3 regions of the Arthrobacter sp. 10T44 genome follow, and region 1 is predicted to be linked to each of the others. Evidence: riboswitches for the same ligand, from Rfam matches in the RefSeq annotation. Region 1 holds a riboswitch; each other region holds the start of a gene.
The links. Region 1 has a riboswitch for S-adenosylmethionine ahead of metX (homoserine O-acetyltransferase MetX). Riboswitches for the same ligand answer to the same signal wherever they lie in the genome.
Positions count from the first base shown of each region.

Region 2: another riboswitch for S-adenosylmethionine. It lies ahead of AC1DBL_RS00115 (aminotransferase class V-fold PLP-dependent enzyme); the one in region 1 lies ahead of metX (homoserine O-acetyltransferase MetX).
Region 3: another riboswitch for S-adenosylmethionine. It lies ahead of AC1DBL_RS04290 (DUF1737 domain-containing protein); the one in region 1 lies ahead of metX (homoserine O-acetyltransferase MetX).

Region 1 is NZ_JBFTGT010000010.1:16,841-26,536, reverse strand. Features, by position in the region: gene AC1DBL_RS14900 (MFS transporter) at 41-1,423, opposite strand; gene metX (homoserine O-acetyltransferase MetX) at 1,595-2,761, opposite strand; SAM riboswitch class IV at 2,773-2,888, opposite strand; gene AC1DBL_RS14890 (bifunctional o-acetylhomoserine/o-acetylserine sulfhydrylase) at 3,073-4,389, opposite strand; SAM riboswitch class IV at 4,452-4,567, opposite strand; gene AC1DBL_RS14885 (VOC family protein) at 4,780-5,418, shown strand; gene AC1DBL_RS14880 (CPBP family intramembrane glutamic endopeptidase) at 5,546-6,322, opposite strand; gene AC1DBL_RS14875 (histidine phosphatase family protein) at 6,403-7,059, shown strand; gene AC1DBL_RS14870 (phenylacetate--CoA ligase family protein) at 7,056-8,462, opposite strand; gene hutI (imidazolonepropionase) at 8,495-9,696, opposite strand, start outside.
Region 2 is NZ_JBFTGT010000001.1:19,166-28,861, reverse strand. Features, by position in the region: gene AC1DBL_RS00140 (fluoride efflux transporter FluC) at 1-121, opposite strand, end outside; gene AC1DBL_RS00135 (fluoride efflux transporter FluC) at 118-567, opposite strand; gene AC1DBL_RS00130 (metal-dependent transcriptional regulator) at 568-1,281, opposite strand; gene AC1DBL_RS00125 (Nramp family divalent metal transporter) at 1,292-2,587, opposite strand; gene AC1DBL_RS00120 (class I SAM-dependent methyltransferase) at 2,683-3,474, opposite strand; gene AC1DBL_RS00115 (aminotransferase class V-fold PLP-dependent enzyme) at 3,547-4,974, opposite strand; SAM riboswitch class IV at 5,009-5,122, opposite strand; gene hisN (histidinol-phosphatase) at 5,212-6,024, opposite strand; gene rsgA (ribosome small subunit-dependent GTPase A) at 6,093-7,208, opposite strand; gene aroA (3-phosphoshikimate 1-carboxyvinyltransferase) at 7,192-8,580, opposite strand; gene AC1DBL_RS00095 (DoxX family protein) at 8,588-9,136, opposite strand; gene AC1DBL_RS00090 (sigma-70 family RNA polymerase sigma factor) at 9,327-9,696, shown strand, end outside.
Region 3 is NZ_JBFTGT010000001.1:905,840-915,535, reverse strand. Features, by position in the region: gene AC1DBL_RS04320 (ABC transporter ATP-binding protein) at 1-1,553, shown strand, start outside; gene AC1DBL_RS04315 (energy-coupling factor transporter transmembrane component T family protein) at 1,550-2,353, shown strand; gene AC1DBL_RS04310 (UDP-N-acetylglucosamine 1-carboxyvinyltransferase) at 2,450-3,973, shown strand; gene AC1DBL_RS04305 (glutamate--cysteine ligase 2) at 4,035-5,243, shown strand; gene AC1DBL_RS04300 (O-succinylhomoserine sulfhydrylase) at 5,240-6,448, opposite strand; gene AC1DBL_RS04295 (rhodanese-like domain-containing protein) at 6,445-6,891, opposite strand; gene AC1DBL_RS04290 (DUF1737 domain-containing protein) at 6,888-7,205, opposite strand; SAM riboswitch class IV at 7,220-7,334, opposite strand; gene AC1DBL_RS04285 (aminodeoxychorismate lyase) at 7,456-8,433, opposite strand; gene cls (cardiolipin synthase) at 8,527-9,696, shown strand, end outside.

The DNA of each region.
Region 1 (9,696 bases):
GGGGGCTGCCTGTTCGTTGGGTTGTGCAGCTGCGTGCTGGTTACCGCTTACCGGCGGCCAGCAGATCGGCGGTGCCCTGGGCGTCGGCGGCGTCGACGTCGTGCAGGGAGATGCCACGGGTTTCCTTGAGGAAGAACACAGCGACGGCCGTGACGGCGCAGGCGATGAGCAGGTAGATGGCCACCGGGACGGAGGACTTGTACTGGCTCAGCAGCGCGACGGCGATGATCGGGGCGAGCGAACCGGCCACGATCGAGGTCACCTGGTAGCCGAGCGAGACGCCGGAGTAGCGCATCCGGGTCGGGAACATCTCGGCCATGATGGCCGGCTGGCCGGCGTACATCAGGGCGTGGAACAGCAGTCCGATGATGACAGCGGCAAGGATCATGAAATCGTTGCCGGTATCCATCATCGGGAAGGCGAAGAAGCCCCAGGTGGCGCCCAGGACGGCACCGGCCATGTAGACGGGCTTGCGGCCGAAGCGGTCCGAGAGACGGCCGACCACCGGCACCGCGGAGAAGTGGATGAAGTGCGCCACGAGCAGGAGCAGCAGGATCCGGGCGGTGTCGGCGTGGACAACGGTCTTGAGGTAGGTGATCGAGAAGGTGACCACCAGGTAGTAGAGGATGTTCTCCGCGAAGCGCAGGCCCATGGCGGTGAAGACGCCGCGGGGGTAGCGGCGGAAGACCTCGGCGACGCCGTAGCCCTTGTTCTCCGTGACAACTTCCTTTTGTGCCTCGAGGAAGATCGGGGCGTCGCTGACCTTGGTGCGGATGTAGTAGCCGACGACGACGATCACGGCGGAGAGCCAGAACGCGACGCGCCAGCCCCAGCCAAGGAAGTCCGCGGAAGACAGCACGGAGGACAGGATGAACAGCACGGCAGTGGCGAGCAGGTTGCCCAGCGGGACGGCGGACTGCGGCCAGCTGGCCCAGAAGCCGCGGGACTTGCTGGGGCTGTGCTCGGCGACGAGGAGGACGGCGCCGCCCCATTCACCGCCGACGGCGAAGCCCTGGGCGAAGCGCAGGAAGACCAGCAGGGCCGGGGCCCAGTAGCCGATCTGCGCGAAGCCCGGGAGGCAGCCCATCAGGAAGGTCGATACGCCGACCAGGATGATGCTCAGCTGCAGCAGCTTCTTGCGGCCGAACTTGTCGCCGAAGTGGCCAAAGACGATGCCGCCGATCGGGCGGGCCACGAAGCCAACCGCATAGGTCAGGAACGCGGCGAGGATGCCGTCCAGTTCCGTTCCGGAATTGGGGAAAAACATCTTGCCAAAAACCAGGGTGGCGGCGGAGGCGTAGAGGAAGAACTCGTACCACTCCACTACCGTGCCGGCCATGGAGGCCGTTACTACCTTCTTCAGGCCGGACGTCTTGACGTCGGGCTCCTCTGCGCGCCTTGCGGCGGCGTTTTCCGTGCTCATGCGAACTCCTTCGGTGTCGTCGTCGACACCCTGTGGACCATTAGGTTGACTACGTGTGTGTGAGTTGGAACACACGGCGTCATTCTCCACGAGTATGGACTTCGATCGAGGCAAGCTCAACGACTAATCGCGCAGAGTGCGTCTGCAAAAATGCACACACGGCGGTGCCGGCTAGGCGAAGAAGTTGCCCCGGAGCTGCTCGCTGAGCTGGCCGATTTCGGTCAGGAAGCCGTCGTGGCCGATCGGGGCCTCGATGACGTGCACGGGGACCTCCCCCGGCAGGGCGTCGGCGAGCTCTCGGGATTGGGCGGGAAAGTACAGCCGGTCCGAGTCCACGGCCGCCACGAAGAACTCCGCGGTGGCCAGGGAGACGGCCTGCTCCAGGCTTCCCCGGCCGCGGCTCACGTCGTGGCTCATGAGCGCCTCGGTGATGGCGATGTAGCTGTTGGCGTCGAAGCGTCGCACCAGCTTGTTGCCCTGGTGGTCCAGGTAGCTCTCCACCTGGTAGCGCCCACGGCCGGCCAGCGACCCGGCCTCCAGCGGGGCCTCGGCCGCCTGGGCGTTGCGTCCGAAGCGCCCGTCCAGCTCGGCTGCGGAACGGTAGGTGATGTGCGCGATCCGGCGCGCGAGGGCCAGTCCGGCGTGCGGTTCCGGGCCGCCGTAGTAGTCGCCGCCGTTGAAGTTGGGGTCCTGGCGGATTGCCAGGGTCTGGGCCTGGGCGAAGGCGATCTGTTCGGCGGTGCTGCTGGCGCCGACCGAAATCACGGCGCAGCGCTGCACCCGCGCCGGGTAGGTCACCGCCCACTCCAGCGCGCGCGCTCCCCCGAGCGAGCCGCCGAGCACGGCATACCAGCTGCTGATCCCCAGCGCGTCGGCGAGCCGGGCTTCCGCCGCGGTGCTGTCCCGGAGGGTGACCAGCGGGAAGCGCGAGCCCCAGGGCCGGCCGTCCGGGGCCGGCGTGGAGGGCCCGGTGGAGCCGTAGCAGCCGCCGAGGATGTTGATGGAGACCACGAAGTACTTGTCCGTGTCCACCGGGGCGCCGGGGCCTGCCAGTTCCTCCCACCAGCCCGGTTCCTCGCCGGCGCCGCGGGTCACGTGGGTGTCGCCGGTCAGGGCGTGCTCGATCAGCACCGCATTGGAGGCATCGGCGTTCAGCGTCCCCCAGGTCTCGTAGGCGAGGGTGACCTCAGGCAGGGTGGCACCGGATTCAAGGGCCAGGGAACCGATCGGGAGGTACTGCACCGTCCCGTCGGAACCAGCGCCGTCGGAACCAGCGCCGTCGGGAACAGTGGAGGGTTTGCTTTCGGGTACACCCGTGCGGGTGACGGCAATCGTCATGTGAGGACCTAACTTCGCGCTTGCCCGCCGTCAGCTGACCGGCAGGCCAGGTCTTCACCCGGGGCACCCCGCCGCAAATGGAGGGTTGCCGGCCAGCAAGCCGGGGCTGTCACTGGCACTCATGACCTGCGTCGATTCTACGAAACACGGCCGCGCAAGCGCGAAGATTGTGACGGCTGTGTGACAGCCGGACCCGTCAACACCGCAGTTTCCCCACCTTTGACAGACGCGCCCGGCGGGTCGCCCCGAAGTGTCGGCGATTCCCGGGGCCATCCCCGCAAAGGTGGGGAAAGTCGGCGTGCTGCGTGACCTCAGGCGTTCTTGGCCGCCCGGAAGCCGGCATCGAGGTCCGCGATGATGTCGTCGATGTGCTCGAGGCCCACCGAGAGCCGGACCAGGCCGGGATTGACGCCGGCGACCGCCTGCTGCTCCGGCGAGAGCTGGCTGTGCGTGGTCGACGCCGGGTGGATGACCAGCGAGCGCACGTCACCGATGTTCGCCACATGGGAGTGCAGTTCGAGGGCGTCGACGAAGCGTTTGCCGGCCTCCGCTCCCCCTGCGAGGTTGAACGCGACGACGGCGCCGGTCCCCTTCGGGCCGTACTTCCGGCCGCGCTCGTACCAGGGGCTGGACGGCAGCCCGGCGTAGGCGACGGATTCGACGTCGTCCCTGGCTTCCAGCCATTCGGCCACCCGCAGGGCGTTGGCGACGTGCCGTTCCACCCGCAGGCTCAGCGTCTCGATCCCCTGGGCGATGAGGAAGGCGTTGAACGGCGAGACGGCCGAACCGAGGTCGCGCAGCAGCTGGACCCGGGCCTTGAGGATGAAGGACAGGTTCGCTCCCAGCGCCCCGTCCGCCCCGAGGTCGCGGGCATAGACCAGGCCGTTGTACGTGGGATCCGGGGTGTTGAAGCCGGGGAAGCGCTCCGGGTCCTTGCCGAAGTCAAAGTTGCCGGAGTCGACGATCACGCCGGCAATCGCGGCACCGTGTCCGCCGAGATACTTGGTGGCCGAATGCACCACGATGTCGGCGCCCCACTCGATCGGGCGGATCAGGTAGGGGGTGGAGAGGGTGTTGTCCACGATCAGCGGCACCCCGGCCCGGTGGGCGACGTCCGCGACGCCTTCGATGTCCAGCACGTCCTGGCGGGGGTTGGAGACCACCTCGCCGAAGAACAGCTTGGTGTTCGGCTGCACGGCATCGCGCCACTGCTCAAGGTTGTCCGGGTCCTCCACGAACGTCACGGAGATACCGAACTTCTTCAGCGTGTGGGCCAGCAGGTTGTAGGTCCCGCCATAGAGGCTGGGGCTGGCGACGACGTGGTCTCCTGCCTCGGCGATGTTGAGGATCGCGAAGGTTTCGGCGGCCTGGCCGGAACTGAGCAGGAGCGCCCCAAGGCCGCCCTCCAGGCTCGCGACCCGCTGTTCCACCGCGTCCTGGGTGGGGTTGCCGATCCGGGTGTAGATGGGGGCGAGCTCGGCGAGCGCGAACCGGTTGGCGGCGCTCTCTGCACTGGGGAAGACGAACGACGTCGTCTGGTAGATCGGCAGCGACCGCGCGCCGGTGGCGGAGTCCGGCTCCTGGCCGGCGTGGATCTGGCGGGTTTCAAAGGACCAGGCGTTGGACATCGGAGAGCTCCCTAATGACTGGGCACAGGCCGCCCCTGGCCTCTGGGGCCGGAACGGCTCTGGCGCCGCGCTTGCCTGCCGGCGGACGCCGGCGGGCCAGGTCTTCACCCGGGGCACCCCACCGCGCAAGGAGGGTTGCCGGCCAGCAAGCCGGGGCTCGATGCTGGCGCTCATGACCTGGCTTCAGTCTACGAACGCGCCATTACGCCTGGATAGCTTTGTGACGAAAATGAAGAACGGCCCCACCGCCGCCCGGCGCACGCCCGGGAGCCGGAAAGTGCCGTGGTTCTGGCCGGGCAAATCCGCGCGGTGAGCTCCGGAAAATGACATCCCATCACGGTAAGGGCATCCTAAGCTGAGAGCTCCATCACAAAGTGCCAAGATGAGGGCATGCGCATGGATCACGTCTCTTACGCCTGTGAACAAGATGGCCTGGCTGCCACCACCGAACGTATTGCGACCGCCCTCGGGGTCGAAGCCGTCAAGGGCGGAATACACCCCCGGTTCGGGACCCGCAACATGATTATCCCGCTTGCCGGGCACAAGTACCTCGAGGTCGTGGAGGTCCTGGACCACCCGGCCTCCGACAAGGCGCCGTTCGGGCAGGCAGTCCGCGCCCGCTCGGCCGCCGGCGGTGGCTGGATGGGCTGGTGCGTCGAGGTTGACGACCTGGCACCGTTCGAGGAGCGGCTGGGCCGCTCCGCCGTCAACGGCAACCGCAAGTTCCCCGACGGCCGCGAACTGGTCTGGAAGCAGATCGGCATCCTGGGCCTGATCGCGGATCCGCAGGTCCCCTACATGCTCAAGTGGGAAGGCGACCCCGCCCTGCACCCGTCCAACGCCTATGAGAGCAACGTGAAGATGTCTGCCCTCACGATCGCGGGCTCGGCCGAGCGGGTCACCGAGTGGCTGGGTGAACCGGTCGAGAAGCCGCTGGAGGACGTGGACGTGAACTGGCTGGCCCCGCACGGGACGCCGGGAATCCTGTCCGTCACCTTCGAAACCGATTCCGGAGCCGTCACGATCTGACGCTTCCTGCCCGAAAAACTTCGGCCGCCAGCAGCGGGTGCCAATGATGCCACCCACCGCTGGCGGCCGAAACACTTTAACCCGTCGCCGGCGGCGGGCCACTGGGGGCAACGCGGGTTATGCCTGCTCAGCCCAGGCCGATCGCCTTGCCGAAGAGGCTGAATCCGACGAAGGCCACGATGTCCAGCAGCGCATGCGCAATCACCAGCGGCATCACCCGGCGCGTCTTCGTGTAGATCAGCGCGAAGATGACGCCCATGACGGCGTTGCCGATGAACGGCCCGAAGCCCTGGTAGAGGTGGTAGCTGCCGCGCAGCATCGAACTGGCGAAGATCGCCAGCGGCATGCCCCAGCCGAACTTGCCGAGCCGGTCCAGCAGGTAGCCCACCACGATCACCTCCTCCACGATCCCGTGCCGGATCGCGGAGAGGATCAGGACCGGCACCGTCCACCAGTAGGAGTCCAGTGCGCTGGGGATGATCGCCGTCGTGATCCCCAGCGCCCGCCCGGCCGCGTAGAGCCCGAGCGACGGTATGCCGATCAGGGCAGCGAGGCCGAGGCCCTGGAGCAGGTCCTTGCCGGGCCGGGCGAAGTTGAAGCCCAGCTTCCGGAACGCCGAGCTGCCCGTGCCGGCGGCCATGCCGGCGGGCCGGAGTTCGGTCAGGAAATGGATCACCAGCACCACCGGGACCAGGGCGAAGATGATGTCCAGCAACTGGTACGTGAGGTCGAAATACTCCCGGCTGCTTTGCGAGCGGTTCAGCGTCGAGGTGCCCTGCGCCAGCGGCGCCCTGGTCATCTTGTCCAGCAGCTGCACTACCGAGTACACCGCCGACTGCCCCAGGGACAGGCCCAGGACAATCCAGACTTCTAGCCGCAGCCGACGGCGGGAGGGAACCAACATGGTTCTATCTTGCCTGCCGTTGCCGGGAGTTGACTGCAAGTGCCTATGCTTGGGCTGTGAGTGCGCCCGGGAAAATCATCATGATCCGGCATGGCCAGTCCGCCGCCAACGCCGACACCTCGATCTACAACCGGGTGCCCGATTACCGGATCCCGCTGACCCCGCTCGGCGTCGAGCAGGCCACGGCCGCGGGCGAGCAGCTGCGGCGGGAGCTGGACGGGCAAAGGGTGTGCGTCTACGTCTCTCCCTACCTGCGGGCCTACCAGACCCTCGAGGCGCTCCAGCTGGGCTCCCTGATCGAACGCGTGATCGAAGAGCCGCGGCTGCGCGAACAGGACTGGGCGAATTTCCAGATCGCCGGGGACATCGAGGACCAGAAGGAGCTCCGCAACGCCTACGGCCACTTCTTCTACCGGTTCCGGGAAGGCGAATCGGGCTCCGACGTCTACGACCGGATCTCCTCGTTCATGGAGACCCTCTACCGGCACTGGTCCAAGCCGAACTATGCGCCGAACGCCTTGTTCGTGACGCACGGGCTGACCATGCGGCTGTTCTGCATGCGCTGGTTCCACTGGTCGGTGGAGTACTTCGAGTCGCTGAACAACCCGGACAATGCCGAAATCCGGACCCTGCTGCGCACCCGGCAGGGCAAGTACGAGCTGGACAAGCCGTTCAGCCAGTGGGAGGACCGGCGGGTGGACGAGACCGTGCTGGACGCCCCGCCTATGTTCTTCTAAGGGATGTTCTTCCAGACGCTGTCCGGGGCGGGCCTCAGGGCGATGACCTGGTGGAACTTCCCGCTCGCGCCGGTCTGATCCGGTGCTTCCTCCGCCCGGACCAGTTCCACGTTCGCCAGGCCCTGGGCGGCCAGGAACCCGGACAGCTTCGCCGCCACGTCCTGCCACACCGCGTCCGCCGCGGCGCCCGGCTCCAGCTGGAGCCGCACCCGCAGCGCCGCCGGACCGGACTGGACCAGCTGGCAGCGGTGGACGCCCGGCGCGTCGTCGATGGGGGCTGTGATAGCGAGGGGCAGGACACTCACCGTGCCGCCGCGGCCGTTGTCCAGGTGCAGGACGTCATCGTGCCGGCCGGCCACCCGGATGGCGGGCAGCGGGTTGCCGCACTCACAAGGGCCGGGCTTGGCGACGACGGAGTCACCGAGGTCGTAGCGGATCAGCGGCTGGACCCGGTTGGCGAGATTGGTCAGCAGCACCGTGTGGGACGGCTCCCCCGCGGGCGTGGGACCGTAGTCCTCCTCGACCGGCTCGAGGATGACCCAGTCACTGTTGACGTGCAGCCAGCCGCGGGGGCAGTCCAGGGCGATCGGGGTGAACTCGGAGGCAGCGTAGACATTGTGCACCGCGCCGCCCAGCGCCGCGGCCAGGCGCTCCCGGTCCCCGACGGATTCGCCGCTGGACTCCACAATCACGGGCCGGATGTGCAGCCGGCCCGCGTCCTGTTCCTCGGCCAGCAGTTCGAGGGCGCTGGGGTAGGCCACCAGCAGGGCCGGGTCGAAAGCGTTAAGCGCCTGCACCAGCGTCTCCAGCGGTTGCTGCACGGAGAACATGCGGTAGGCCCGTCGGCGGCCCCGGCTGCGGCGCCGTTCGGACTCGAGCCAGACGGCCCCGGCGAAGTGGCCGCCGGTGCCCAGCACCGCGGCGGCGCGGATTCCCCGCCGCAGCATCGCGATCAGCCGGCGGGCGTCGAGGGCGGTCCCGACGATCCGAACGCCCTGGGCCCGGTAGCAGGCGACGGCGGCCTGGTCGTGCACGAATAATCCGGGGTGGCCCGTGGTTCCGGAGCTGGTGCAGGCGAAATAGCGGCCGCGGTAGCGAGTGCCGACCAGGGACGGGTCGGCGACGAAGCCCTCGAGGTCCGCCCGGGTGATGGCCGGATCGGTCACCCAGTCGTCGAAGCGTGCCATCAGCTGCGGCTTCGTGACCGGCGGCAGGTCCCGGAGCGGGATGTCCTCGGCCGGGAGTCCGCGGTAGAGCTCCCGGTAGAACGGGGAGCTCGTGCGGGCATGGGCCACGAGGGCGGCCAGCCGGGCGTCCCGGCGCCGGGCCAGGGCCGGCACTCCGCCGCGCTTGGCCCGCACCAGGTCGATCATGGTGGCGAGTTCCCTGGCGAAGCCGGTCATGGCGTTCCTCCTTGGCCTCCGGTGCGCGCCGGTCAGCGGGCGCGGACCCCGGCGCGCCAGACGGCGTGGGTGAGCGGCATGCCTGGCCGGTATGCCAGATGGGTGGCGGACGGGGCGTTGAGCAGGTGCAGATCCGCCCGGTTGCCCACGGCGATGGAGCCGACCGCCCGCTCGCCGTCGACGTCGTTCCCGGACTCCCGGCCCAGCGCCAGCGCACCGCCGTACGTCGCCGCCCGGACGGCCTCGTGCACGCTGAGCCGCATCTGCAGCACGGCGGTGGTGACGCAGAACGCCATCGAGCTCGTATAGGAGGTGCCGGGGTTGCAGTTGGAGGCGAGCGCCAGCTGGACGCCGGCGTCAAGCAGTTCCCGGGCCGGAGCCAGCGGCTGCCGGGTGGACAGGTCGCAGGCCGGCAGGCAGGTCGCGACGGTGCCGCGCTCGCCCGCGCCGGCCGCTGCCTCCCAGCCGGACCAGCTGTCGGCGAGGGCGTGGACGTCCTCGCGGGAGAGGTAGTTGACGTGGTCCACGCTCGCGGCGCCGAACTCCACCGCCAGCCGCACCCCGGGACCCTCGCCCAGCTGGTTGCCGTGCACGCGCAGGCCCAGTCCGGCGTCCCGGCAGGCCTGGAGCACCCGGCGGGACTGGTCCTCGGTAAACGCGCCGCGTTCGCAAAACACGTCGGCCCAGCGGACGTAGGGCCGGACCGCGGCGAGCATTGGTCCGCAGACCAGCTTCGTGTACTCCTCCGCGTCCAGGCCTTCGGGTACCAGGTGCGCGCCGAGGTAGGTGACCTCGTCCGCGACGGTGGAGGCGATCCTCGCGCTGCGGGCCTCGTTCTCCACGTCCAGGCCGTAGCCGGTCTTGGTCTCCAGGTAGGTGGTCCCCTGGGCGACGGCTTCCGCCACCCGGCCCAGCGCGAGCCGGGTGAGGTCGAAGTCGCCCGTGGCCCGGGTGGCTCCGGTGGTGACGGCGATGCCTCCGGCGCTGTAGCTCTCCCCCGCCATCCGTGCCTCGAATTCCGCGGTCCGGTCGCCGGCGAAGATCAGGTGCGTGTGTGAATCCACCCAGCCCGGCAGGAGCGCGCGGCCGGCGGCGTCAACGGCGTCGTCCGCCGCCGGGGCGTCCGCGGCGGCACCCAGCCAGGCGATGCGTTCGCCCTCGATCACGATGGCCGCATCCTTCAGGACCCGGTGGTCCGCGTCCTGGGTCATCAGTTCGGCGATGTTGGTGATGA
Region 2 (9,696 bases), on a different contig from region 1:
CCAGGGTGGCCCAGGGCCAGTGCGGGTGGGGTCCAGGCCGGTGGGCGAACCAGGAGTCGACGGCGAACCTGGCCAGGGCGCCGGCCACTCCGAAGACCCCCACCAGCAGGGCGGCGGTCACTGTGCCCTGCCGCTCAGGTCGGCCAGCGCTTTGCCCGATTTCCAGCCGGCCGCCGCCGCGCCGAGCCCCAGGACCAGCGACAAGCCGAGGTAGGCGAGCCACACGGCGTGGAAGCCGCCGCGAATCTGCTGGTCGACGGCGAGGGCCAGCGCGGAAAAGGTGGTGAAGGAGCCAAGGAGCCCCGGGCCGAGGCCCGCCCGGAGCCAGAAAGCTGTCCGCGGCCGGGCAATCCAGATGGTGGTCAGGGCGGCCAGGACAAAGCTCCCCAGGACGTTGATCGCAAGCGTGGTCCACGGCACGGCGCCTGCCGCCTCGGGGAAGACCAGCCCAGCGCCGTAGCGCAGCTCGGTTCCGATCAGGCCGCCGACGGCGACTGCCGCCCATGCCCGCCAGCCGGGAACCGCCGCGACCGTCGCCGGGCGGCGCTCCGCATCCAACGCTTCCATTCAGCGCCCCTCGACGCGGCAGCCGGAATGGGCCGCGTCGCTGTGCACCCAGAGTGCGGAGGCCACCTCGTCGGCGAGGTCGATTTCGCGCAGCTCGCCGCGGGCGCCGATGCGGACCACGAGCGGGCCGCCGAAGGGCTTCCGGCCCAGGACTTCGACGTCGGAGTCCAGGTCGATCTGTTCGGCGGCGAGGTAGCGCAGCAGCTCGGGGTTTTCGTCGCTGATCCGGGTGATCCGGCCGGTGTGGCCGTCGTCGAGCTCGCTCATCCGGTAGGCCGGCGGCATCAGGACCGAGCCGTCCGCGGCCGGAATGGGGTCGCCGTGCGGGTCGCGGACCGGATTGCCCAGCTTGGCGGACATCCGCTCGATGAAGGTGTCCGAGACGGCGTGTTCAAGCAGCTCGGCCTCGTCGTGGACCTCGTCCCAGCGGTAGCCGAGCTCCTGGACCAGGAATGTCTCGATCAGCCGGTGCCGCCGGACCATGGAGAGGGCCAGACGCACGCCGTCCTCGGTCAGGGTGACGGCACTGTACGGCTTGTGGTCCACCAGGCCCTGGTCCTTGAGCTTGCGGACCATCTCGGAGACCGAGGAATTCGCGACGCCCAGCCGCTGGGCCAGCTGGGTGGAGGTGATGGGCTTGTCCTGCCACTCCGTGAAGGAGTAGATGACCTTGACGTAGTCCTCAATGGAGGAGGAGGGCGGACTGGTCTTCACAGCCCCAAGCCTACCGTCCGGCGGCGCCGGTGAAGGTGAGCCACAGCAGGACCAGGTTCAGCGCCACCACCAGGATCACGCTGACGACGGCGGCCACCCGCAGGGTCATGCCGTCCGCGAACCGGCCCATCAGGGGCTTGCTGCTGGTCAGCACCACGAGCGGGACTAGCACGAACGGAATCCCGAAGCTGAGCACAACCTGGCTGAGCACCAGCCCCCAGGTGGGGTCGAAGCCGACGGCCAGCAGGACGACGGCGGGGACCAGGGTCAGCACCCGTCGCGTCATCAGCGGAATGCGGATCTTGAGCAGGCCCTGCATGATGGTTCCGCCGGCGTAGCAGCCCACCGAGGTGGAGGCCAGGCCGGAGGCAAGCAGGCCGACGGCGAAGACCACGCCGACCACCGGGCCGAGGTTGGCGGTGATGGCGGCGTGGGCACCCTCGATCGTGTCCGTGCCGTCTTCACCGCCCAGCGTGGACGCGGCCAGCAGCAGCATTCCGATGTTGACGATGCCGGCGACGGCCAGCGCCGCGACGACGTCCCAGCGCGTGGCTTTGATCAGCCGGGCAATGGCGTGCGGCGGGACATGCAGATGCGGATCCGGGCGGTGCCGGTCCCGGGAGAGCGCCGAGTGGACGTAGATGGCGTGCGGCATCACCGTGGCACCGAGCATGCTCGCGGCCAGCAGCACCGTGTCCGGGCCCTGGAAGCCAGGCACAAGCCCGGCCACGAACCCGCCCGGATCCGGCGGGCTGATGAACAGTCCGGCCAGGAACCCGACGGTGATGATGCCCAGCAGGAACATGATGACGAACTCGAAGGGGCGCTGCTGGTTGCGGCTCTGCACGGCGAGCAGGGCCATCGAAATGCCGCCCACAATGACGGCGCCGAGGGGGAGCGGAAGGCCGAAGAGCAGGTACAAGGCCACCGCGCCGCCCACCACCTCGGCGAGGTCGGTGGCTGCGGCCACAATCTCGGCCTGGACCCAGAAGGCGCGGCGCCAGGCCGGCCGGAGCCGCTCGCCGAGGATCTCCGGGAGGGTCTTGCCGGTGACGATGCCGAGCTTGGCGGACTGGTACTGGACCAGCACCGCCATGACGTTGGCGGCGACGAGAACCCAGACGAGCAGATAACCGTACTGTGCCCCGGCCGTCAGGTTGGCGGCGACGTTGCCGGGGTCCACATAGGCGATGGCAGCCACGAACGCCGGGCCGAGCAGGCCCAGCAAAGCCCGGCGGCTACCCCTGATCCTGCGGGCAGGCGGTTTCCCCGCGGGCAGGGGTTCGTGTCCGGCTACGTCCAGCACTGCGGGCTCCCAAGAAGTTCCTGAGTGCCTACAAATATAAGTTAGGCACACCGAAATAATAGGCGCCGCGGCGTGGTCAGTGCAATGCGGGAACCTCAGGCTTTGACGGCACGCCAGCTTTGCGTCAGGTAGGGAAGCGGCAGGAGCTGCCCGGCAGTGTGTCCGAGGTGCTCGTGCAGGTACCAGTCGAGGTTAGCGAGCACCTTGGCCCTGGTGCTCTCGCCTGCCCGCAGGTAGTAGCTGCGGGATTTGGTCAGTTCCATGACGTCCTGCGTGGTTACTGGATCCTCCCAGCGGGTGAGATGACTCTCCAGCCCGATGAATTCCGGTCCCAGCGGCGGCGTGAAGTGGGGCTTGTGGACGTCCCCCGCATGCATGATCCGGGACAGCCTGTGCACCCAGGGGACCGAGGTGTCGAGCTGGTTCCAGATCAGGCCGAGAACGCCGTGCGGCCGCAGGATCCGGGCCGCCTCGGTACTGGCCAGCAGGGGATCGCACCAGTGCCAGGCCTGGGCCACCGTGACCAGGTCGAAGGCCCCCGAAGCCAGCCCGGTGTGTTCGGCGGTACCCTCGACGGCGGCGACTCCCGGGAGGGCGCGGCGCAGCTGGTCGAGCATGTCCGGGGACGGATCGACGGCCACGGTCCTGAGCCCCCGTTGGACCAGGAGCGCCGTGAACTTACCGGTCCCGGCGCCCAGGTCGGCGGCGTCGTGGGCCCCGGCCGGGATCAGCCAATCGGCCGAATCCGCCGGATAGCCGGGCCGGACCCGGTCGTAGTGCTCGCCGCCGTCCTGGAAGCTCTGCCCGAGCTCCCGCCGCCGCTGGTGCTGCAGTTTTGGGCCACCCTGCAGTCCGGGGTGGTGCAGTTTGGGGCCGCCGCGTGCCACGTGCGATCTCCTTCGGCAGCTCTGGTGCGTACCTGTCGAATTTACCGCACGCGGCCCGGGCTGCGCTGCCGGTCAGTCGACGGAGCAGGGGGCTGCGCCAGCGGTGCCAGGCGTGTTCGGCGCCCAGTGCGGATAGCTCCGCGTGTCGTTGGCCGGCACCCAGCGTCCGGCGTCTACGACGTAGTCCCAGCCCAGGCCGTTCCGCCGCAGCTCCTGGAGCCCGGCGAGCAGCCGCTGCGCGTCGTTGAGCCGTGAGCCGAGGCCGAAGCTGGCCCGGAGCGAACCGGCGGGCAGGCCGAGCCGTTTTAGCAGCGGGTGGGCGCAGAACCGGCCGTCGCGCAGGCCTATGCCGTGCTCCGCGGACAGGTATGCGGCGACCAGGCCGGCGTCGTAACCGGCGACCGAGAAGTTGACCACGCCGATCGTCCCGGGGCCGCCTTCCCGGCCGGTGTCCTCGAAGATGTGGTGGACCGTTACGCCGTCGATCCGCTCCAGCCCCTCGACCAGGAAGGAACGGATGGCGTCCTCGTGGGCGTGCCACTGCTGCTCGTCCAGCGCCTCGATGACCTGGCTGGCGCGGGCCAGCGCGGCCGCGCCCAGGACATTGGGGGAGCCGCCCTCGTGGCGGGCCGGCCCGGTGGTCCAGCTGACGGCGTCGAGCCGTGCGTCCCGTACTGCGCCGCCGCCGGCCAGGTGCGGGGTGCCGGCGTCCAGCCAGTCCGGCCGGCCCACCAGCACGCCGGCGCCGAACGGGGCGTAGAGCTTGTGGCCGGAGAAGGCGAGGTAGTCGACGTCGTCCGCGGCGATGTTGATGCGGCGGTGCGGGGCCAACTGGGCCGCATCGACGGCGATCCGGGCGCCGAATTCGTGCGCCAGCGCGGCCAGCTCACGGATCGGCAGGATTTCGCCGGTGACGTTGGACGCGCCGGTCACGGCGAGCAGGCTTACTCCGCCGAGGGCGAGTTCCGCCCGGAGCCGCTCCACGGTGCCGGCGAGGGTGGGCGCCGCGACGACGCTGCGGTGCGGGACGTTTTGCCAGGGCAGCAGGTTGGCGTGGTGCTCGATATCGAGGTAAAGCACCTCGCCGGTGTGTCGGCCGTCGTCGACGGGCAGGCAGCCGGCCAGCAGGTTCAGTGCGTCGGTGGTGTTCCGGGTGAAGATCACGGAGTCATCCGGACGGCCGCCGACGAACCCGCGGACGATGTTCCGGGCGTTTTCGTACACCGAGGTACTCAGTTGGGAGGCGTAGCCGGCGCCGCGGTGCACGCTGGCGTAGTACGGCAGGATCTCGTTCAGGTAGGCGGACACCACGGACAGCGCCGGGGCGGAGGCTCCGTAGTCCAGGTTGGCGTACCGGACCTGGCCGCCCTGGATCAGGGGGGCCAGGATTTCGGCGCCGGAAACCGCGGACAGTGGCCGGCGGGCGGCGTCGAAGCGTGCGTCGGTGAACTCCGGGCCGCCGGCGCTGGTGGTGTGGGTGGGGATGGTGGCAGTCGTCATGGGACCTCGCTCGAAAAGGACCCCGCACACAGGGGATCCGCGCTTGCCGGGTCCGCTCCGGACCGGCCAGGTCGTCACCCGGGGCACCCCGCCGCGAATGGAGGGTTGCCGGCCAGCAAACCGGGGTTTTGCGCTGGCACTCGTGACCTGCTTCGAGCCTAGGACATGGCCGGTCGCACGGAAAAGGGAGGGCGGAATATGAAGCGTAGTGTTACGGGCTGCCTCGGGCGTGGCCGGCTAGAGCAGGTCGTCGAGGCCCGGGTTGAGGCGCTTGAGGACTTCGGAGTGCAGGATCGAGTTGGTCGCCAGCGCGTTGCCGCCGAAGGGGCCGTCCTCTCCCTCGAGCGAGGTGAAGCGGCCGCCGGCCTCCGTCACGATCGGGACCAGCGCCGCCATGTCGTAGAGGTTGAGTTCGGGCTCGCAGGCGATGTCGACGGCGCCTTCGGCCACGAGGCAGTAGGACCAGAAATCGCCATAGGCGCGGGTACGCCAGACCTCCTCGGTGAGTCCGAGGAACTCGTCGAGGTTGCCGCGCTGCTTCCAGCCGCCGAGGCTCGAATAGGACAGCGACGCATCGGCGAGCCGGGAGACGTTGGAGACCCTCAGCCGGGTCGCGGCGGCCAGTGAGCGGCCCATGTAGGCGCCGGCGCCCTTGGCGGCCCACCAGCGCTTGCCCAGTGCGGGGGCGCTGACGACGCCCACCACGGGTTCGCCTTCGTCGACGAGGGCGATCAGGGTGGCCCAGACCGGGACGCCGCGGACGAAATTCTTGGTGCCATCGATCGGGTCGATGATCCAGCGGCGCGAACCGTGGCCGGAGCTGCCGAACTCCTCGCCCAGGACGGCGTCGCGCGGGCGGGAGCGGGACAGCTGCCCGCGGATGGCTTCCTCGGCGGACTTGTCCGCGTCGGTGACGGGGGTCAGGTCCGGCTTCGTCTCGATCCGAAGGTCGAGCGCCTTGAAGCGGCTCATGGTCTGGGAATCTACGGAATCTGCCAGTACATGGGCAAGGCGCAGGTCATCGTTGTAGCTCGAAGCTGGTTGGCTCATGCTTCCAAACTACCGTCAAAACGCGCCGCGGACCGGGAGGCCACGTCGCTGCCGCCAAGTAGACGCGGCTATGAGACGCTGCCGAGTTCCTTGGTGTCCTGCGCTTCCAGCCGCGGATCGGTGCCCAGCAGCCGGCGCAGCGAGGCGAGCCGGGCCGGGCCGGACGGGCCCGCGTGGCCGCCCTGCACCCAGGCGTCCACGCCGCAATTGACGGCGGTGGCGTCGTGCTTGCAGCCCCGCTCGCAGTCATCGGTGCCAGGAGCCAGGTCCGGGAAGGAACGCAGGATCCGGTCCGGGTCCACATGGGCCAGGCCGAAGGAGCGGATGCCCGGGGTGTCGATGATCCAGCTGCCCGCAGGCGCATCACTGACCTTCAGCGCCAGCGCGGAGGAGGAGGTGTGGCGGCCGCGGCCGGTGACCGCGTTGACGCCGCCGGTGGCCCGTTCGGCGCCGGTGAGCGCGTTCACCATGGTGGATTTGCCGACGCCGGAGTGGCCCAGCATGACGGTGACCTTCCCGTCGAGGTAGTCCCGCAGCTGCGACACGGCGGCCTTGTCCAGCCGGGCGGACAGGCCGTCATCGGAGCGGGCGTCGATGCCGGAGGCGGCCGAATCCGCGGTCTTGGAGATGATCACCGGGAAATCCAGGTGCTGGTAGTTGGCCAGCAGCTCGGCGGGGTCCTTGACGTCGGCCTTGGTGACGAGCAGCAGCGGTTCGATGCCGGCGTCGTAGGCGGCCACCAGCGCGCGGTCGATGAAGCCGGTGCGGGGTTCCGGGTTGGCTGCGGCCACGACAACGACGAGCTGGTCGGCGTTGGCGACGACGGCGCGTTCGATCGGGTCCGTGTCGTCCGCGCTGCGGCGCAACAGCGTCCTGCGGTCCTGGATCTTGACCAGCCGGGCCAGGGTGTCGGGTTCGCCGCTGACGTCCCCGACGAGCGAGACGAAGTCCCCGGCAACTACGGGGTTGCGGCGCAGCTCCCTGGCCCGCGCCGCGATGATCTTGCGTTCGTCGGCGGTGCCCTCGCCGACGACGGCGGTGTAGCGTCCGCGGTCCACGGTGACGATCCGGCCGGTGACGGCGTCGTCGTAGCTGGGCCGGTCCTTGGTGCGGGGGCGGGAGCCCTTTTTGTTGGGGCGGATCCGGACGTCGGATTCGTCCCAGGAGTCAGTGCTGCGTGCCACCGGCGGCGTCCTTGTCTGCGGTGCTTGCCTGGCTGAGCATGGCCCCCCACAGCTGCGGGAAGCCGGGCATGGTCTTGGCCGTGGTGGCGATGTCCTCGACCTCCACGTCCGGGACCGCGAGACCGAGGATTGCGCCCGCGGTGGCCATGCGGTGGTCCGCGTAGCTGTGCACGACGCCGCCGTGCAGCTTCGCCGGCCTGATGATGAGTCCGTCGGCGGTCTCTTCGGCGTCCCCGCCAAGGCGGTTGATTTCCGCGACGAGGGCGGCGAGCCGGTCGGTTTCGTGGCCCCGGAGGTGGGCGATGCCGCTCAGCCGGGAGGGGCCGGTGGCCAGGGCACAGAGGGCTGCCACGGTCGGCGCGAGCTCGCTGGTTTCGTCAAAGTCGCCGCCCTTGATCTCCGGGCCGCCGCTCACGGTCAGGGTGCCGTGCTCCAGCGTCACGGTGGCGCCCATGGTGGCCAGGATGCCGCGCCAGAGATCGCCGACCTGGGTGGTCCCGGCCGGCCAGTTGGGGATCCGCACGGTTCCGCGGGTGGCGAGGGCCGCGGCGAGAAACGGCCCGGCATTGGAGAGGTCCTGTTCGATCCGCTGGTCGAAGGCGCGGATCGGGCCGGGGGAAATAACCCAGTGGTTCGGCACCGAGTCATCGACCGCCACGCCCACGCCGCGCAGCACGGCGACCGTCATGTTGATGTGGTCCAGGCTCGGTACGGGCTTTCCCACGTGTTCGAGGTGGAGTCCCTCGGTAAACCGGGCTCCCGCGAGCAGCAGGGCGGAAACGAACTGCGACGAGGCGCTGGCGTCGATGACGAGGTGGCCGCCGCGGACTTCTCCCGTTCCCTGGACGGAAAACGGCAACGACGACGCCGGTCCGCCGTCGGGGGCGCTGACGGCGACGCCGAGACCGGTCAGTGCCTCGATGATGGTGCCCATCGGCCGGTTGCGGGCGTGGGGATCGCCGTCGAATGCTGAGCGGCCGCGGTGCAGCGCGGCGACCGGAGGCACGAAGCGCATCACAGTGCCGGCCAGGCCGCAGTCGATTGTGGTGTCAGCGGCAGCGGCATCCGGGGCGATGGGGGTGATGTCCAGGTCCGGGCCGTAGGCGCCGTCGCCGGGCACTTCGGTGATGGTGGCCCCCAGCTGCCGGAGGGCCTTGATCATCAGGGCCGAGTCCCGGGAGTGCAGCGGAGCACGGAGCTTGGACGGCCCGTCCGCGAGGGCGGCCAGGATCAGGTACCGGTTAGTCAGGGACTTGGAGCCGGGAACGGTGACGGTGGCGTCGACGGGACGCTCGGCGAAGGGCGCACGCCAATGCGGACCGCCGCCGGCTGGAAGGGAAGGGGCTGCAGCGGTGGGGGTGGTGCCAGTCATTGCCGTCTTAGGCCCCGACAGCGTGGTCGACGGCCTTGCGGACCGCCTTGTCAGCCTTCTTCAGCTTCTTGCCGGTGGTCTTCCGGGCGTCCGCGGCGAGGTGTGCGGTGGTCTTCCGGGCGTCGGCGGCGAGGTGCTCTGCACGCCAGGCCAGGCTCGGCTTGCCCGCGGTGTCCACGGAAGCCAGCAGCACCCCGCCGGTCAGTGAGACGTTCTTCAGCAGCTGCTTGCGCCGGGCGTCGCGGCCTTCCTTGGACGAGATGTCCGCGCTGCGCCATTCAACGTAGCCATTGAGCGCCGAGATCACAGCGAGCACGGTGGCGGCCAGGCGGGAGGCCTTGCCGAGGGCCAGGCACACGCCGGCACCCACTTGGGTGCCGCCGATCACGCGGGCCAGGACTTTCTCGTCGGCCTGGAAGGGGAGGGACTCAGCCGCGCGGCGCAGCAGGGGAGACAGCTGTGTCGCAGTGTCATCCGCATTCTTTAGCTTGTCCATGCCTGCGAGCACGAAACTGGAGGCGAGCATGGGGCGGGCGAGAAAGCGGACAAAGGACATGAATTTCCTCCTGGATGGACGAACCGCGGACGCTGTGCGGGAGAACCGGTTCTAGTCTTGCACTTTTGCGGAATATTTGCCCGTTGTGCGGGGTTGTGCATGACAGATTCCAGCCGAAATGGGGGCGGGAAAACCAGCGCAATAACTATGGGCACGGCCGGTCATCCGGCCAGTGCAGGAAGGCGGAGGTTTGGTTCTGGTTAAAGAATCCGGGCTGCTGGATGAAGCCGCCGCGGACCCGTGGGCCGCGGCCCTGACGGGGGCTTTGAGCACCCGCCGGAAGGTGACAGTAGACTTGAACGCAATGAGCACCATGGATCCGGCCGTTGCGGCCATGCACGAGGTTGCCGGAAACGACGACGCCAAGCCCACCAAGGCAGCCGCCGCCAGTAGTACGGCGCAGGCGACGGCCGCGGACGAGGCCATCGCGGAACGAACAGCCGTGGAAACCGTAGCGGCGGACGGCACCGGCCAGCCGCTGGACACGACTGCCGAGACCACCGACGAGCGCCGCATCCGCTTCGAGCGCGACGCGATGCAGTACGTCGACCAGCTTTACT
Region 3 (9,696 bases), on a different contig from region 1:
GCCGGGCCCGGCCCGCCGTGAGCGGCCTGGACCTGGACATCCGTCCGGGCGAGCGCGTGCTGTTGCTGGGCCCGTCCGGCGCCGGCAAGTCCACGCTGTTGCACGCCCTGGCCGGTGTGCTGGGGGACAGCACTGCGGCAGCCGCGTCCGCTGCTGCTTCCGCTGATGCCGAGGACTCCGATGAGACCGGCAGCCTGCTGATCGACGGAGCCCCGCCCAGGGCCCGGCGCGGGCGGGCCGGGCTGATGCAGCAGGACCCGGAGACCCAGGTGGTGCTGTCGCGGCTCGGCGACGACGTGGCCTTCGGGGCCGAAAACCTCTCGGTCCCCCCGGCGGACATCTGGCGGCGGGTGGGGGAGGCGCTCGACGACGTCGGGCTGGGCGGCCTGCCGCTGCATCACCCGACGTCGTCGCTCTCCGGAGGCCAGAAGCAACGGCTGGCGCTCGCCGGGATCCTCGCGATGCGGCCCGGGCTGCTGCTCCTCGATGAGCCCACCGCCAACCTTGACCCGGCCGGTGTCCTGGAGGTCCGCGACGCCGTGGGACGGTGCCTGGACAAGACCGGGGCCACCCTGGTGGTGGTGGAGCACCGGGTTGCTGTCTGGAAAGACCTTGTGGACCGGATCGTCGTGCTGCAGCCCGGATCCGCCACGGACTCCGCCGTGCTGCTGGACGGGCCCCCGGACCTGGTCCTGGAGCAGGCGCGGGACATGCTCATCTCCGCCGGCGTCTGGGTGCCGGGCCATGTGCCCGCCACCCGGGCCCGCCGCGGCCGAACAGGACCGGAAGGGGACGCCGGGGCCGGCCAGCTGCTGCTGGCCGCAGAGGAACTGGCCGTGTCCCGCGAACGGCCCCGCCGCACCGGTTTGCTGCGGGGCTTCAGCACGGTAACACCCGTCCCGGTGCAGTCCGGCATCACGGCCCGGGTCCGGTCCGGCCAGGCGTTGACCGTCACCGGCCCCAACGGTTCCGGGAAGTCGACCTTCGCCCTGACCCTGGCAGGCCTGCTCTCCCCGGTCTCCGGCGCGGTGTCCGCCACCACCGAGCTGAGCGCCGGCGCAGGCATCGATCCGTACAAATGGAGGGCCCAGCAGTTGATCGCCAGGATCGGCACGGTGTTCCAGGAACCCGAGCACCAGTTCGTCACCGGCAGGGTGCTGGACGAACTGATGTTCGGTCCCCGTCAGCTGGGCCGCGGCGAAGAACGGGTCGAGGAGCTGCTGGAACGGCTCCGGCTCCGCGAGCTCGTGGATGCCAACCCCTACACGCTCTCCGGCGGCGAGAAACGGCGGCTCTCCGTGGCCACCGTGCTGGCTGCCCACCCGCAGGTGCTGGTGCTGGACGAACCCACCTTCGGCCAGGACGCCAACACCTGGGCGGAACTGGCCTCCTTCCTCTCCGAGCTTCTCGACGCCGGGACCGCGGTGGTCTCGGTGACCCACGACGCGGAGTTCAGCGAGGTCCTGGGCGGCACCGAGCTGAAGCTCGGCGCACCGCAGTCGGGCGCGCCGGGACTACCCGGCAGGACGAATCCGGGGGTGGCGGCGCCATGAGGGACGCCCTGACCCTGCGCGGAAACCACGCTCTGCTGACCCGCGCCAACCCGCTGGCGAAATTCTCCGGCGTCGTGCTCATCACGGTCGCGCTGGCGCTGTCCATCGACTGGGTGTCCGCGTCCGTGGCGCTCGCCTTCGAACTGCTGCTGTTCCCGCTGGCGGGCCTGACCCTGGCCCTGCTCTGGCAGCGCGGCTGGCCGCTGATCCTCGCGGCCGCCGTGGGCGGCTGGAGCACCGCGATCCTGGCCCCGGACCACGGCAGGATACTGCTCGACGTCGGCGTCTGGTCCATCAGCGAGGGCTCGCTGCAGCTCGGGCTGGGCTTCCTGCTGCGCGGCCTCGCGATCGCGCTACCGGCGGTGCTGCTGATGAGCTGCACCGACCCCACGGACCTGGCCGACGCCCTGGCGCAGCAGGCGAAGCTGCCGCACCGTTTCGTGCTCGGCACCCTGGCCGCGATGCGGCTGGTGGGGCTCATGGCCGAGGAATGGCAGACCATCGGCATGGCCCGGCGAGCCCGCGGTGTCGGCTCGCACGGAAACCCGGTGCAGCGGCTCAGGGCCACGCTGGGGCAAAGCTTCGGGTTGATGGTCCAGGCCGTCCGCCGCGCCTCCCGGCTCGCCGTGACCATGGAAGCACGGGGCTTTGGCGGCGCGCAGCGGACCTGGGCCCGGAAGGCGACGTTCAGCCGGCTGGACGCGTGGGTGGTTCTCGGGGGCCTGCTGATCTCAGGTGCCGCCGTGGCCGCAGCCGTCGCTGCCGGGACGTGGAACATGGTGTTCCTCGGCCAGCAGTAGCCGCTACATATCGCACGAGATGGATATTCTGTGAGCTTTATTGCAGTTCTGGGGATTTGGCCCGTCAAAATAGCTCATCCGTGATATTTATTGCATATGACTCAACAGACTGCTGAATATGTCGGCGCCGTACTCCGGGACGCCCGCGGCGAGAAGGGCTGGACCCAGGGACAGCTCGCGGCCGAGCTGGGAACCAGCCAGAGCGCCATCGCCCGGATGGAGCAGGGCAAGCAGAACCTGAGCCTGAAAATGATTGAGCGGCTCGAATCCATTTTCGGCCGCGCCATCGTCAAAGTCGGCCGGCCGCAGATGACCCACCTGCGGGTGGAGGGCGGCCGCACGCTCTCCGGCGCCGTGGACGTCAACAGCAGCAAGAACGCCGGCGTCGCGCTGCTGTGCGCGAGTCTCATCAACCGCGGCACCACCGTCCTGCGGCGGCTGGCCCGGATCGAAGAGGTCAACCGGATCGTGGAGGTCCTGACCAGCATCGGCGTCGAGTGCACCTGGCTCGACGCGAACGACCTGCAGATCCGCCGACCGGCCGTGCTGGACCTCGACTCGATGGACGTCGAGGCCGCCCGCCGCACCCGCAGCGTCATCATGCTCCTCGGCCCGTTGCTCGATGAGTCCAGCGAATACCGGCTGCCCTACGCCGGTGGCTGCGACCTTGGCACCCGCACCGTGGAGCCGCACATGCAGGCCCTGCGCCAGTTCGGCCTCAGCGTCGAGGCGAAGTCCGGCTTCTACAGCGTGCAGGCACCGCCCGCAGACGGCCACGACCGTTCCTTCGTCCTGAGCGAGCGCGGCGACACCGTGACCGAAAACGCCATCATGGCCGCCGCCCACCGCCGCGGCACCACCATCATTCGCAACGCCAGCCCAAACTACATGGTCCAGGACCTCTGCTTCTACCTGCAGATGCTGGGCGTGGAGATCGACGGCGTGGGAACCACGACGCTGAAGATCGTCGGCCGCCCGTCGATCGACGCAGACATCGAGTATTTCCCGTCCGAGGACCCGATCGAGGCGATGAGCCTGATCACCGCCGGCATCGTGACCAACTCCGAAGTCACGATCCGCCGCGTCCCGATCGAGTTCATGGAGATCGAACTGGCGACCCTCGAGCAGATGGGCCAGCGGCTGGAGGTATCCGCGGAGTATCTTGCCCGCAACGGCCGCACCCGACTGGTGGACGTCACCACCAAACCCTCCGAGCTGCGGGCGCCAACGGACAAGATCCACCCGATGCCGTTCCCCGGCCTGAACATCGACAACCTGCCGTTCTTCGCCGTCATCGCCGCCAACGCCCACGGCCAGACGATGATCCATGACTGGGTCTACGAGAACCGGGCCATCTACCTGACCGAGCTGAACAAGCTGGGCGCCCAGGTCCAGCTGCTGGATCCGCACCGGATCTACGTCAACGGGCCCACCAAGTGGCGGGCCGCGGAAGTCGGCTGCCCGCCGGCCCTGCGCCCGGCTGCCTGCCTGCTGCTGGCCATGCTCGCCGCGCGGGGCGTGTCAGAGCTGCGCAACATTTACGTGATCGAACGCGGCTACGAGGACCTGGCCGAGCGGCTTAACACCATCGGCGCCAAGATCGAGTATTTCCAGGACTGAATCGTCTGAGCGGCGATTTTGGGGTAGCGCGCCGGGGCGGGTGCTGACGCACAATGGTTGCATGCGCACCTTTGGCGTAGAGGAGGAACTGCTGATCGTGGATCCCGTTACCGGGGTCCCGCTGGCACTGGCCGACGCACTGTTGCGCGGACTGAAACCCGCCACCGCGGCAGCGGCCGCGGCGTCTGCCGCGGATCCGAACCACGATGACTCGGGCTTCAGTTTCGAGCTCAAGCTGGAGCAGATCGAGACCCAGACCGTGCCCTGCCTTGACCACAGCGCGCTGCTCCAGCAAATCAGGCAGTCCCGGGCTTTCGCGGGCCGCGTAGCCCGGATGCACGGAGCCCGGGTGGCAGCCCTGGCCACATCGCCGCTGGCAGCTGCCACCCACACGACGCCCAACCCGCGGTACGCCACCATGCAGAAGCGCTTCGGCCTTACGGTGCAGGAGCAGCTGACGTGCGGCTTCCACGTCCATACCTTCATCGAGTCCCCGGAGGAGGGCGTCGCCGTCCTCGACCGGATCCGGGACAAACTGGCGGTGCTGATCGCGCTCAGCGCCAACTCACCCTTTTGGAACGGGACGGAGACCGGCTTCGAAAGCTACCGCACCCAGGCCTGGAACCGCTGGCCGGCGGCGGGGCCCTCCATGATATTTGGGAGCCTTCCGGTCTACCGGCGGGTGGTCACGAGGCTGCTGGAAAGCGGGGTGCTGTTCGACGAAGGGATGATCTATTTTGATGCCCGGCTGGCCCGGCACCACCCCACTGTGGAGGTCCGGGTCGCGGATGTCTGCCTGCGGGCGGAGGACGCGGCGCTGATCGCGGTGCTGGTGCGCGCCCTCGTGGAGTCCGCCAGCCGGGAGTGGCGCGACGGTGTGGATCCGGCCCCGGTGCCGACGGTCCTGCTAAAAATGGCCGCGTGGCAGGCCAGCAACTGCGGGCTGCGCGGCGAGCTGCTGGACTTCGGCAGCTTCCGTCCCGCTCCCGCCGGCGAGGTGGCGCACGCCCTGGTCGACTTCGTGGCCCCCGTCCTAGCGGAGCAAGGGGAGCTGGACCTGGTGCGCCGCGGCGTGGACCGCGTCCTGGCGCACGGCACGGGCTCGCAGTTGCAGCGCCAGGCGCTCTGCGCTCCGGGGCTGGACACCCCCTCCGACGACGCCGGCCTGGCCGCCGTCGTCGCCCATGCCGTGCGGGTCACGATGCACGGTGCGGACGCCGAGGGAATGTCAGAACCGGCCCCCGTGCTTTCGCGGGTGCGCCGGGGCTAGACCTGCTTGAGCGCCTGCCCGAGGTCGCGGATCAGGTCCTCGACGTCTTCCAGCCCCACCGAGAGCCGCACGACGCCGTCGCTCAGCCCGATAGCCGCGCGCCCCTCCGGGCCCATGGCGCGGTGCGTGGTGGTGGCCGGATGCGTGATCAGGGACTTTGAATCACCGAGGTTGTTGGAAATATCGATGATCCGCAACGCGTCCAGCAGCGCGAACGCGGCTTCCTTGGCGGAGCGGCCGGGCGAGGGCGAAAGCTCCAGAGTCAACACCGTGCCGCCGGCTTTCATCTGCCTGGCGGCCAGCTCGTACTGCGGGTGGGACGGCAGCAGCGGGTACTTAACCCAGCTGACCGCGGGCTGGGCCTCCAGCCATTCGGCCAGCCGAAGCGCCGAGGCGGACGAGTGGTTCACCCGCAGGGCCATCGTCTCCAGTCCCTTACTCAGCACCCAGGCGTTGAAGGCGGACAATGCCGGGCCGGTGTGGCGCATGAGCTGCTTGACCGGGCCCTCGATGAATTCCCGGGTGCCCAGGATCGCGCCGCCGAGCACCCGGCCCTGGCCATCGATGTGCTTGGTGCCGGAGTACACGACCACGTCCGCGCCCAGCTCCCCGCACCGCTGCAGCAGGGGAGTGGCGAAGACGTTGTCCACCACCACGGTCGCACCGGCGGCGTGCGCCAGTTCGCTCACGGCGGCGATGTCCACAATTTCCTGCATGGGGTTCGAGGGAGATTCGAAGAACACGGCCGTCGTCGGCACGGCCAGCGCCGACCGCCACTGCTCGAGGTCCGGGCCGTCCACGAAGACTGTCTCCACGCCCCAGCGCGGCAGGATCTCATTGAGGATGACGAAGCAGGATCCGAAGAGCGAGCGGGCGGCGACCACGCGGTCGCCGGCCCCCAGCAATGCCCCGAGAGCGGTGAACACCGCAGACATGCCCGACGCCGTCGCAAAGCACGCCTCGGTTCCCTCCAACAGCCGGAGGCGTTCCTGGAAGGTGGCCACCGAGGGGTTGCCGTAGCGGGAATAGACAAACCGTTCGTCCTCGCCGGTGAAGGCGCGCTCAGCCGCGGCGGCGGATTCGTAGACGAAGCCCGAGTTCAGGAAGATCGGTTCGGTGGTTTCCTGGAACCCGGTGCGGTCGAGTCCGCCGCGGACGGCCTGGGTGTCCGGGCTCCAGCCCTGGGCATCGGGATTGAAGCTCACTTAGTGCTTTCCAGGTTGGTCGGCAGGCCGTGGTTCTTCCAGCCGTTCACGGTCCGGGCGCCGGTCGGGCCCGGTTCGCCTTCGAAGCCCTCGAGGACGTTGTAGGCGGTGAAGCCGGCCGCCGTGGCGGCGTTCGCGGCGGCGACCGAGCGGGCGCCGGAACGGCACAGGAAGATGAGCTCGGCCGCCGTGGCGCCAGGCGCGTGCTGCCGCAGTTGCCGCTGGAGTTGCCGCTGCAGTTGCTCCAGGAAGTGCGGGTTGGGGGCTCCGCCGGCCAGGGTCCACTGGACGAACAGCGGATCCTGCCGGTCTTCGGTGCCGGCCCCGGTGACCGGGACGCCGATCTGCGACCATTCCGCCTCGGTGCGGACGTCCACCAGGATGGCGCCCGCCCCGACCTTGGCCCAGGCTTCCTGCGGGCTCAGGTCTCCGGCGTAACTCATGCGTGGCCCTCGCCGGTGAACTCGGCGCCGTCGAGCTCATCCACCGCGTTGGCGACGGCGGCGTCGGCGCTCGCGATCGCGGCCGGCAGCACGACGGCCTGGGCCACGATCACGGTGCTGCCGTTGAAGGTGGCGGAGGGGCTGCCGTGCAGGACGTAGCCCTCGGCCAGGGCGGCCGAAACGCGCTCGCAGAAGCTGCGGTCATCGGGCCCGGTGAACAGCCGGTACGCCAGTCTTTCCTCGGCGGGTCCGGGTGCGGCGGGGGATTGGGCGGGGGCTGTGGCGGGCACAGCGGGTGCGGATGCGTCGGGCACGACGGATCTCCTTACTTTCACGCTTGCAGCTCGAATGGTCGATATGCCGAGTATTCACCTGAGGCACCCCGCCGCGAAAGGGAGGGTTGCCGACCGGCCAGTCAGGGCTTGGCGCCGGGTCTCATTACTCCCCAAAAACGTAGCACTTACGACGCCGGCGGCACCGGCGGCGTCGTCATGTTAAGTCACGCGGACGCTGGCATGGCACCTTTCCGGGGGCGGAGCAGCATCACCCGGGACCGGCCGGCTCCTACTCGATCGTGGCGAACAGTTCGTTGAGCTCGGCCGTGAGCTGCCGCCGCAGTTCGGGGGTGCCGATCTCCTTGCCGTCGATGTGGTTCACCGGGGCGAGGAGCCGGATGCTTGAGATGAGCCAGACGGCGTCGGCGTCGTACAGATCGGCAGGTACCAGCGGGCCGTAGCCGAGCTCCCACCCGGCGGCCTTGGCCGCGGTGAACAGGGCGCCCTGCGAGGTGCCCGGGAGGATTCCGCTGTCCAGCTGCGGGGTGATCAGCCGGCGCACGGTGCGGACGCCGCCCGCGCCGTCGTCGCTGGTCTCCAGGTGCGCCAGCAGCACGGTCGACGTCGGGCCCTCCAGGACCCGGCCGTCGGCGGAGGTGAAGATGACGTCGTCCGCGCCCTGGTGGTGGGCGTACCGGAGCGCCGCCATGTTGACCGCGTAGGACAGGGTCTTGGCGCCCAGCAGCAGCCACGGGGCGCGTTCGCCCACCTCGCTGTCGTAGCCGCGGTCCAGCAGGATGACGTCGATGCCGGTCTCGCGCTGCCGGCGGCCGGCTTCCGGCGGCGGCGAGGCCTGCACCCAGCACGTCGGCGTGGCCGCGCCCTCCACGCCGCGGCTGGCGAGCAGCTTCACCACGACCTCGTCCGCTCCGCCGGCCCCGTCGCCGGCGGCTCCGACCGCCGTGGCGGCCCGGCCGCGGTATTCGCTGACCGCGGTCTCGATCGCGCGCCGCCAGGCGTCCTCCGCCGGGATGTCCAACTCCAGCGCGCGCGCCGAGCCGGCCAGCCGGGTCAGGTGGGCCTGCAGCTTGCGCGGGCGTCCCCCCACCACCAGCAGCGACTCGAAAACGCCGTCGCCGCGGGTGGCACCCTGGTCGGTGGCCATCAGCTGCGGCTTGGACGAGTCGGCGACGCGGCCCTTCTCAAACGCGGGATCGAGGAACACCAGCACTGTCGCGCGGGCCGGAACAGAGGCGGGGGTAGTCATGCCTTCAGCTTAGTGCGGCCCGGGTCGGGATAAGCTGTGCGGGTTGCCCGTTCCGGAACTGTTCCGCGGGTCTGGAGCTTGAGGGGTTTGCCTGTGCTGTGGCCATTTTCGCTGGCGGGGTCACTTCCGTCCTGGGTGATCCTGATCCTGACCGTCATCGACCTCGGTATCCGGGTCGTTGCCCTCGGCATCATCCCGGGCAACCGCCGCCCCACCACGGCCATGGCTTGGCTCCTGATCATCTTTTTCGTTCCGGCCGTGGGCGTGGTCCTCTTCCTGCTCTTCGGCAACTTCCGGCTCTCCCGCAAGCGCCGGGCGCAGCAGGACGCGGTGAACACCCGGGTGCGGGCCGGCACGTCGGAACTGGCCATGGTGGAAAGCAAGTACGAGGGCCCGGAATGGGTGTCCTCCGCAGCGGAGCTGAACAAGACGCTCGGTTCCCTGCCCATGGTGGACGGCAACCACGTGGAGCTCCTGCCCGGCTACCCGGATTCGATTAAGGCGATGGCGGCGGCGGTGCGCGAAGCCGAGTCCTTTATCAACGCCGAGTTCTACATCCTCAGCTCGGACCACATCACGGATGACCTGCTGACGGCGATGGAAGAGGCCGCCGAGCGCGGCGTCGAAGTCCGCCTCCTGTTCGACCACTTGGGCACCCTGCGGATTAAGGGGTACAGCAAGCTCATCGCCCGGCTCAAGGCCAGCAAGATCCGCTGGCGGCCCATGCTGCCGCTGCGGCCCGTGCACGGCCAGTGGCGCCGCCCGGACCTGCGCAACCACCGCAAGATCATGGTGATCGACGGCGAGGTCGCCTTCACCGGGTCGCAGAACCTGATCGAACCGTCCTACAACAACCCGCGGCACCGCAAGATCGGCCGGGAATGGGTCGAGCTGATGGCCTGCCTGCGCGGGCCGATCGTCACCACCCTCAACGTGGTCTTCGCCACCGACTGGCTCAGTGAGACCGACGAATCCCTGGAGCACCAGCTCGCCCACCGGCCCGAACTGCACGCCGGCAACATCACCGCCCAGGTGGTGCCCAGCGGTCCCGGCTTCATCACCGAAAACAACCTGCGCCTGTTCAACACGCTGATCTACTCGGCGCAGCGCACGATCTCCATTTGCAGCCCGTACTTCGTCCCGGACGACTCGCTGCTCTACGCGGTGACGACGGCGGCGCAGCGCGGCGTCGACGTCGAACTCTTCGTCTCGGAAAAGGGCGACCAGTTCCTGGTCCACCACGCCCAGCAGTCCTACTACGAG